One region of the Burkholderia pulmonis genome, then DNA from elsewhere that is predicted to be linked to it. Evidence: predicted binding sites of a transcription regulator. Region 1 holds the regulator's gene; the other holds the start of a gene.
The links. Region 1 encodes LexA, which represses DNA repair genes until DNA is damaged. Its sites were predicted from a motif close to ACTGTATNNNNATACAGT; they were not measured.
Positions count from the first base shown of each region.

Region 2: a site for LexA is predicted at 3,268-3,285, ahead of AC5LXK_RS27775 (DUF2471 family protein). Genes of this name have one in related genera too.

Region 1 is NZ_OZ480186.1:1,778,295-1,783,164, forward strand. Features, by position in the region: gene nodI (nodulation factor ABC transporter ATP-binding protein NodI) at 1-309, opposite strand, end outside; gene AC5LXK_RS08325 (universal stress protein) at 640-1,137, shown strand; gene AC5LXK_RS08330 (DUF2939 domain-containing protein) at 1,228-1,914, opposite strand; gene AC5LXK_RS08335 (hypothetical protein) at 1,944-2,279, opposite strand; gene lexA (transcriptional repressor LexA) at 2,306-2,953, opposite strand; gene AC5LXK_RS08345 (sulfate ABC transporter substrate-binding protein) at 3,218-4,255, shown strand; gene cysT (sulfate ABC transporter permease subunit CysT) at 4,378-4,870, shown strand, end outside.
Region 2 is NZ_OZ480187.1:2,484,734-2,489,603, reverse strand. Features, by position in the region: gene AC5LXK_RS27785 (AraC family transcriptional regulator) at 1-489, opposite strand, end outside; gene AC5LXK_RS27780 (2,4-dienoyl-CoA reductase FMN-binding domain-containing protein) at 565-2,598, shown strand; gene AC5LXK_RS27775 (DUF2471 family protein) at 2,800-3,204, opposite strand; gene AC5LXK_RS27770 (LysR family transcriptional regulator) at 3,369-4,262, opposite strand; gene AC5LXK_RS27765 (NAD(P)H-dependent oxidoreductase) at 4,349-4,870, shown strand, end outside.

The DNA of each region.
Region 1 (4,870 bases):
GCTGAACACGAGCAGGTTCTCGCGCACGGTGAAGTCGGGGTCGAGATTGTCGAACTGCGGGACGACGCCGACACGCTGGCGCGCGTGTCGCGCACGGGATGGAACCGGTTCGCCGCAAAGCGAAATGGCGCCGGCATCGGGATGCGCGAGACCGAGCAGCATCTTCAGCGTCGTGGTCTTGCCGGCACCGTTCGGCCCGAGCAGGCCATAGCATTCGCCGGCCTGCACGCTGAAGGAGAGGCCGTTGACGACGAGCTTGTCGCCATAGCGTTTTTCGACGTTCCGGAAATCGATCGGTGCGACGGACATGGGCATGTTGTCGTTGTGAGCGGGCGCGTTCCGCTGCCCGCTGTGCGGCCGGCTGGCGAACGGATCGGACGAATGCGTGTCACATGAGCATGACCGAAGCGCACAACGCCGGCGTGTATGACCCGCTGGAGTACGAACGGGCCATTCTAGTGCATCGGCTGCGTCTCTTCAGGGCATGCCTGCACGGTGCGATGCATGGGCGCACCGATCGTGCACTGCATCATCGCGCACGCGCCGGGCGGGGCGAATCAGCGTTTTCCATCCCTTGCGTCCTGAATTGCGGCGCACCATGATGAATGCGTAGGCTCGTTGTCGCGATAGGGAGGTTTCATGGCTAGCTACAACAAGATTTTGCTGTGTTACGACGGCACGCTCGAAGGGCGCAAGGCACTGCGTTGCGGCGCCAACCTCGCAATGGACCTGAAGGCCGAGACGCACTTGCTGTCGGTCGTCGACATGCGGTCGAGCATTGCGCAAAGCGCAGGTTTGCTGACCGATGTCGCATGCGGCCGCTTCGAGGAAACCGCGCGTGAAATCCTGCAGGAAGGCGTGAACTGGCTACGCGAGCGCGGCGTGCAGGCCGAAGGCCATTTCGCGTTCGGTTATCCGATCGACGAAATCGCGAATCTCGCGTCGGAGCTGAAGGCCGATCTCGTCGTGGTCGGCCACCGGTGCCGCAGCGGACTGTCGAGATGGTGGATGGGATCGGGCAATACGCAACTGCTCGACCGCGTGAACTGCAGCATTCTGGTGGCGTGTTCGTCGGCGGAAGAGCAGAAGGCCGAAATCGCACGCGAGCGTGAAGCGGCCACGGCGAACGGCAAATGATCTGAAGGCTCGATGGCTGCCTGACCGGCGATTCGTGCCGGTCAGGCGCCGCACCGCTTCAGCGGTGCATGCGTCGCGCGTCCTGCTGCGTTACGCATGCAGGTCGATCGCGGACAATTTCCACGAGAACAGCCCGAAGCGGTGGAAGATCGCCGCATAGCGCGTGCCGTCGGCGCTGCGCTGATACGTCACGACGAATTCGTCGATATTCCGGTAGCCCGCACTGGTTTGCTGCGGATGCTGCGCCTCGCTCGGGGCCGGCGCGGCAGGCGCGGGCGTTGACGCCGCCGTGACGGATGCGTTGGCGCTCGCTGCGGCGGCACTTGCGGGGGCCGGATTGGCCGGTGTGTTGCCCGATGTGTTGCCTTGCGGCAGATTCGACCAGTCAGGCGGACGCTCGCCCGGATTGCCGCGCGGCGGCAAGCCGCTCATCAGCGCGGCGACACCCTCCGGGGTCGCGTACGCATCGACCAGCGGGCCGATCAGCGCGGACCCGATCAGCGCACCGATCACCGCGAACGGATTGTTCTTCTTCACCGCGTCGATCCGGCGCATCAACTCTTCCGTGACCTGCTGCTTCAGGCTGATGCGCAGCGACGGAAAATCGACATACTCGCTGATTGCCTGCGCGTCGCGCGCATCGATCGCCGATTTCAGGCGACCGAGCGCGACGTACGGTGACGCGTACGCATAGCCGATCGCCGCAATGATCGCGACGACCAGCGCGACGATCAACAGGGGCTTGAGTCGCCTTGCGCGGCTCGGCGAACCAGTCACGTTGCCTCCGGTGCGGACATGTTCCGCAATCAGAGACCGCCCGGCGTAGCCGATCGTTCCTCTGCAATGCAGCGATCGATCATCCGGCACACCGCATCGATCGTACCGACCATGATCAGGCGTGAACGGCCGTGATAGACACGCACCGGCGCGCGGCGCGCGGGTTCCGCGTGATTGAGACCGGCGTTCAGCGATACCCGCGCGAACGCGGGGAGTGCTGACGGCAGCAGGGACGCCTGCCGTTCGACTGCGACTTCTTCTTGCACGGGCGCGGCCGCGGACAGCGGTGCGCAGGGCGTGCGGCCGCGCAGGTGACGCAGGCGGCCGAATTGACGGAAAGGCAGCAGACGGGCAAGGCGTTCCATGATGTTCTCCTCAGCGAGACGGAATGTCAGAGTTCGCCCGAGCGGATCAGCCCGACGGCGATGCCTTCCAGCGCGAATTCCGCGCTGCCGGCCTTGACGAAGATGTTTTCGTAATCCGGATTCTCCGCGATCAGCTCGAGACCGCCCGGCCGGCGCATCAGGCGCTTGACCGTGACGTCGTCGCCGAGACGCGCGACGATGATCTGGCCGTCCTTCGCTTCCGTGCGCTTCTGCACGGCGAGGAGATCGCCGTCGAGAATGCCGGCGTCGCGCATCGACAGGCCGCGCACCTTCAGCAGGTAGTCGGGCTTGCTGGTGAACAGCGCGGGATCGCATGCGTAGTGCTGCGAGATGTGCTCCTGCGCGAGGATCGGGCTACCGGCTGCCACGCGGCCGACGAGCGGCAGCGACAGCTGCATCAGGCCGGCGTGCGGCAACGTGAACTGGTGCGGGGCGTCGTCGATGCCGAGCAGGCGGATGCCGCGCGACGCGCCGGCGGCCAGCTCGATCACACCCTTGCGCGCCAGCGCACGCAGGTGCTCCTCGGCCGCATTCGGCGAACTGAAACCCAGCTCGGCCGCGATCTCGGCACGGGTGGGCGGGAATCCGGAACGCTCGATCGCGCGACGGATCAAGTCGAACACTTGCTGCTGACGGGCGGTGAGTTTGGTCATGGCTTAACTGTATGGATAGACAGTGAGCTGTATTTTTATACAGTACTTCGCGAATTTCAAGTGTTACGTGAGGTTCGACGCGATCACGCCGGTTCCGGCGTGATCCGGCGGCGCTAAAACGCCGGTTTATCCGCCGCAACCGTCCGTCCCGTCTGCGTTAGCACTTTTGAGTATTAAAAAATGAGGAACGATTATTTTTAATCATGTAACCCGTTCGTTAGACTGGCCCGACATCGCAATACCGACAACACTGGAGAACCAAGGATGGCGAAGCGCAATACGGGGCTGGTGGGCGGAGTGGGCCGCCTGATCGCAACACTCGCGCTGGGCGCGGCGGCGGCGCTGGGCGTCGCAACGCATGCCCAGGCCGATACGACGTTCCTGAACGTGTCGTACGACCCGACGCGCGAGCTGTATCAGGATTTCAACCAGGCGTTCGGCAAGGAGTGGAAGGCGAAGACGGGCGAGACCGTCAACTTCAAGCAGTCGCACGGCGGGTCGGGCGCGCAGGCGCGCTCGGTGCTCGACGGCCTGCAGGCGGACGTCGTCACGCTGGCGCTCGCGTACGACATCGACGCGCTCGCGAACAAGGGCCTGGTGAACAAGGACTGGCAGAAACGCCTGCCCGACAACGCATCGCCGTACACGTCGACGATCGTGTTCCTGGTGCGCAAGGGTAACCCGAAGGGGATCAAGGACTGGGACGACCTGACCAAGCCGGGCATCTCGATCGTCACGCCGAACCCGAAGACGTCGGGCGGCGCGCGCTGGAACTACCTGGCCGCATGGGCGTACGCCGTACACAAGCCGGGCGGCAACGAGCAGACGGCGAAGGAATTCGTCACGAAGCTCTACAAGAACGCCGGCGTGCTCGATTCGGGCGCGCGCGGCGCGACGACGAGCTTCGTGCAGCGCGGGATCGGTGACGTGCTGATCGCATGGGAAAACGAGGCGTTCCTGTCGGTCAAGGAATTCGGCACCGACAAGTTCGAGATCGTCGTGCCGTCGGTGAGCATCCTGGCCGAGCCGCCGGTGGCGGTGGTCGACAAGGTGGTCGACAAGAAGGGCACGCGCAAGCTGGCAGATGCCTACCTGAACTTCCTGTACAGCCCGCAGGGCCAGGAAATCGCGGCGCGCAACTACTACCGGCCGCGCTCGAAGAACGTGCCGGCCGAGCTGACGAAGCAGTTCCCGAAGCTGAAGCTGTACACGGTCGACGATACGTTCGGCGGCTGGACGAATGCGCAGAAGACGCATTTCGCGGACGGCGGCGTGTTCGACTCGATCTACAAGCCGCAGTAACGCCATAACGACAGCGGCGCGCCACGACAGCGCGCCGCATCCCCGACAGCCCGCCGGCGCGATTCACTGCGCCGGCGTTTGCGTCGGGCCCGTGAGCAGCAACGACCCAGCAAGAGCATCCGATGACGACGTACACCTTTCGCAAGCCGAGCGCGCTGCCCGGTTTCGGCGTGACACTCGGCATCACGGTGGCCTATTTGAGCCTCGTGGTGCTGATTCCGCTCGCCTCCACGTTCCTGAAGACCGCGACGCTGTCGTGGGACCAGTTCGTTACCGCCGTCACGTCGCCGCGCGTGCTCGCGTCGTACCGGCTGACGTTCCTGTCCGCACTCGGCGGCGCGCTGATCAACGCCGTGTTCGGCTTCCTCGTCGCGTGGGTGCTGGTGCGCTACACGTTCCCGTTCAAGCGCCTCGTCGATGCGATCGTCGACCTGCCGTTCGCGCTGCCGACGTCGGTCGCCGGCATCTCGCTCGCGGCCGTCTATGCGACCAACGGCTGGGTCGGCCAGTATCTCGCGCCGCTCGGCATCAAGATCGCGTTCACGCCGGCCGGCGTGCTGGTCGCGCTGACCTTCATCGGGCTGCCGTTCGTCGTGCGCACCGTGCAACCGGTGC
Region 2 (4,870 bases), on a different replicon from region 1:
GAATTCGAACATCACGTGATGCTGCAGCACGGGGCTCGCCTGCACGCCATGCAGTTCGAGCGTCGCGCCGCGTGCGTCTTCCGCATAGGTCAGCCGGTACTGGCGGTTGCGCATCCGGAAGTAGCGCTGCGTGACGGACAGCGCTTCGCGGATGTCCCGCGCGGTCAGCGTCGCATAGCCGAGAAAGCCGTGTACGGTCGGCTTCAGCAGCAGCCCGAACGCGAGGCCGATGCCCGGATCGCCGCCGATCTCGATCGCGTTGAGCACGAGCCGCCCCCATTGCGACGGCGCGACGCGGGCGTCCGGTTCGGCCAGCACAGCGTCGCGCAGGCCCGTGCCGGCGCGCACGGCGGCCAGGTCGACGCCGCGCGCGGCCAGCGCCTGCAGCAGCAGGCGCGTGTAGGCAACCGGAATCGTCGGCCGGCGCAGCCCGAGGCGGTCTTTGGCGGAAGGGGAGGTCATGTATTTTTGGCCGGAAATGACAAGCATTATGGCTGTTTGCCCCCTCACGCTCAAGGTGGCGCGCGCCTACGATGGCAGGCATCGACTATTGGCAGAATCATCATGACGACATCCTTTCCCCACCTGCTCGCGCCGCTCGATCTCGGCTTCACGACGCTGAAGAATCGCGTGTTGATGGGCTCGATGCACACGGGCCTCGAGGACAGCCGCAAGACGCTGCCGCGCCTCGCCGAATATTTCGCCGAACGCGCGCGCGGCGGTGTCGGCCTGATCGTGACGGGCGGCTTTGCGCCGAACGTGGCCGGCTGGACCAAGCCGTTCGGCGGCACGCTGATGACGTCGGCCGCCGCGCGCCGGCACCGCGAGATCACGGAGGCCGTTCACGCGGAGGACGGCAAGATCGCGCTGCAGATCCTGCATACGGGCCGCTACGGCTATCACCCGTTTGCGGTCGCACCGTCGAAGATCAAGTCGCCGATCTCGCCGTTCGCGCCGCACGAACTGAGCGCGCGCGGCGTCGAGCGGCAGATCCGCGCGTTCGTGCGCTGCGCGAAGCTCGCGCGTGAAGCCGGCTACGACGGCGTCGAGATCATGGGCTCCGAGGGCTACCTGATCAACCAGTTCATCTCGATGCATACGAACAAGCGCGCCGATCAATGGGGCGGGTCGTACGAGAACCGCATCCGCTTGCCGATCGAGATCATCGAGCGCACGCGCGAAGCGGTCGGCCGCGATTTCATCCTGATCTACCGGTTGTCGATGCTCGACCTGATTCCGGACGGCAGCGACTGGAGCGAAACCGTCCAGCTCGCGAAGGCGGTCGAGCGTGCGGGCGCGACGATCATCAACACGGGGATCGGCTGGCACGAGGCGCGCGTGCCGACGATCGCGACGTCGGTGCCGCGCGGCGCGTTCGCGTGGGTGACGAAGAAGATGAAGGGCGAGGTCGGCATTCCGCTCGTGACGACCAACCGGATCAACCGGCCCGAAGTGGCCGAGCAGATTCTCGCGGACGGCTGCGCGGACATGGTGTCGATGGCGCGCCCGCTGCTCGCGGATGCCGAGTTCGTCGTCAAGGCCGCGCAGGGCCGCGCCGACGAGATCAACACCTGCATCGGCTGCAACCAGGCGTGTCTCGATCACGCGTTCAAGAACCGAATCGCGTCGTGCCTGCTGAATCCGCGCGCGTGCCACGAGACGGAGCTGAAATACACGCCCGCGCCGCAACCGAAGCGCATCGCGGTGGTCGGCGCGGGGCCGGCCGGGCTCGCGTGCTCGACCGTGCTCGCGCAGCGCGGCCATCACGTCGACCTGTTCGACGGTGCGTCGGAGATCGGCGGCCAGTTCAACATGGCGAAGCAGGTGCCGGGCAAGGAAGAGTTTCACGAAGCGCTGAACTACTTCGGCCGCCAGGTCGAATTGACCGGCGTGAACCTGCACCTGAACCGCCGCGTGGACGCGAGCGACCTGATCGCGGGCGGCTACGACGAGATCGTGCTCGCAACGGGCGTCGCGCCGCGCGATCCGAAGATTCCGGGGCAGGACGGGCCGAACGTGCTCAGCTACATCGACGTGCTCGCGGGCAAGCAGCCGGTCGGCCGGCGGGTCGCGGTGGTCGGCGCGGGCGGGATCGGTTTCGACGTCGCCGAATACCTGGTGCAGGACGGCGAATCGCCGGCGCTCGATCTGGACGAATGGAAGGCCGAGTGGGGCGTGACCGACCCGGCCGCGACGCGCGGTGGCGTGACGCGTGCACAGGTCACGGCGCCCGCGCGTGAGGTGACGCTGCTTCAGCGCAAGTCCGCGCCGCTCGGCAAGGGGCTCGGCAAGACGACCGGCTGGATTCACCGCGCGACGCTGAAGATGAAGCAGGTGAAGATGGTCGGCGGCGTGAACTACGAGCGGATCGACGCGCGCGGGCTGCACGTGTCGTATGGCGAGCAGCGCACCGATCACGAACTGATCGAAGCCGACACGATCGTGCTCTGCACGGGGCAGGAGCCGCAGCGAGCGTTGCTCGCGCCGCTGCAGGCGGCCGGGCGCTCGGTGCACCTGATCGGCGGCGCGGAACTCGCGGCCGAACTCGATGCGAAGCGCGCGATCGATCAGGGCTCACGGCTGGCGGCTCGACTGTAAGGGCGGGGCTGCTGCGACGGTCACCCGAACGTAGATGTCGCGCGGCGATGCTTCGCTTGCGCGACGTCTACGTTCCGGGCCTGCTGACCGATACGCGGATTCACTGACGCAGAACCGCCATGAACGGCAGCGCCGACCGCGTCACCGCGCAACGTGGCGACGCGCACCCGGCAGGCCGTGAGCGCACACGGCCATCTAGGCTCAGGCCGCTTCGGCCCGCTCTTCCTCTTCCGCGTCGAGCATCGCCTTGACGATCAGGTAGATGGCCGGCAGGTCGTCGTCGTCGCGGCGCCAGTCGACCGGCTCCTCGACGTCCGCGGCGACCAGCCGGCTGTCGCGCAGCCGGATGAACGCGTCGATGACGGTCGGATCGTTGCGGTTCAGGAAGCCGGCATTCGAGAATGCCAGCTCTTCGACGTTCAGCAGCGCCTGCCAGCTCATCGTGCGGACGGCCGCGGGATGGGTGCGGCGCCGCAGGCCGAGCGCCCGCTGCGCGGGACCGCCCGCGACGCGCTGCAGATCGACGACGGCCCGCTGCGCGGCGCGCTCGAAGTGGACGGGATTGAAGCCGGGTTGCTCGGGATCGAATGCGGATGCCTGGAACATGGTCGCCTCACAAAAGTCCGTTCGTCTGTGGATGACGGAATTCGGGTCAAATGGTGCAAAAGCACTGTAAATATATACAGTGTTTGGCGCGGTTTCAAGCCCCGAATGAAGGATTTCGTGTGGTGGCGATCGAAGCGGGCGGCCGCACCGGTCACGCGAACGATTCACACCGCTGCCGAGATCGTCTCCCGCAGCCACCGATGCGCCGGATCGCGATGCACGCGCTCGTGCCACAGCATCGACATTTCATAGCCGGGCACCTCGACCGGCGCTTCCACCACGCGCAGCGCGGGCACGTCGCGCACCAGCCGCTCGGGCAGCATCGCGACGAGATCGGTGCTCGCGACGGCCGACAGCACGAACAGGAAATGCGGTACCGACAGCACGACGCGCCGCGCGGCGCCGGCCTTCGCGAGCGCTTCGTCCGTCACGCCGAAGAAGCCGCCGCCGTCGGGCGACACGATCACATGTTCGAGCGTGCCGAACTGCGCGAGCGTCGGGCGCCGCTTCAGCTTCGGATGCCCGGCGCGGCCGATCAGCACGTAGCGCTCGGCGAACAGCGGCAGGCGCCGCATGCCGGGCGGCGAGCCCTCGGTCGTATGGAACGCGAGGTCGATCCCGTTTCGTTCGGCATCCTGCTCGATGCGCGGCGGCACGAGCTCGACGACGGCGAGCCGCGTACCGGGCGCGGCCGAACGCAGCGTGTGCAGCGCGGGCAGCACGATCGTCGATTCGCCGTAGTCGGTCGCGGCCACGCGCCACGTGTTCGTCGCGGTCGCGGGATCGAACGGCGTGGCCGGAACCACCGCCCGCTCGACCGCTTCGAGCGCCTCGCGCAACGGCTCGCGCAGCGCTTCCGCGCGTGCGGTCGGCCGCATCCCGCGTGGCCCGGGCAGCAGCAGTGGATCGCCGAACACGTCGCGCAGTTTCTGCAACTGCACGCTGACCGATGGCTGCGACATGTTCAGCTTCTCGGCCGCACGCGTGACGTTGTGCTCGGCAAGCAGCACGTCCAGCGTGACGAGCAGGTTCAGATCGAGTCGTCTGAGATTAGTCATGGCTATACCTGGAATATCAGGAATTCATTTCAAATATACCTTCGGCGGCGGCATCCTGCAGTCATTCAATCAACGGAGTGACGAACATGAACGTGCTGATCGTGTATGCCCATCCCGAACCGCGTTCGCTGAACGGTGCGCTGCGCGACTTCGCGGTCGCGCATCTGGAGGCGGCCGGCCACGCGGTGCAGGTGACCGACCTGTATGCGATGAACTGGAAAGCGTCGTTCGACGCGAACGACGTGACCGATCGCGCGCCCGACGCGCGGTTCGATCCGTCGCTCGACTCGAAGCGCGCTTTCGCGGCGGGGACGCAAAGCGCGGACATCGCACGCGAGCAGGAGAAGCTGAAGTGGGCCGATGCGGTGATCCTGCAATTCCCGCTGTGGTGGTTCTCGATGCCGGCGATCATGAAGGGCTGGATCGAGCGCGTGTATGCGTACGGCTTTGCCTACGGCGTCGGCGAGCATTCCGATACGCATTGGGGCGATCGCTACGGCGAAGGCATGTTTGCCGGCAAGCGGGCGATGGTGGTCGTCACGACGGGCGGGTGGGAGTCGCACTACAGCCCGCGCGGCATCAACGGGCCGATCGACGACGTGCTGTTC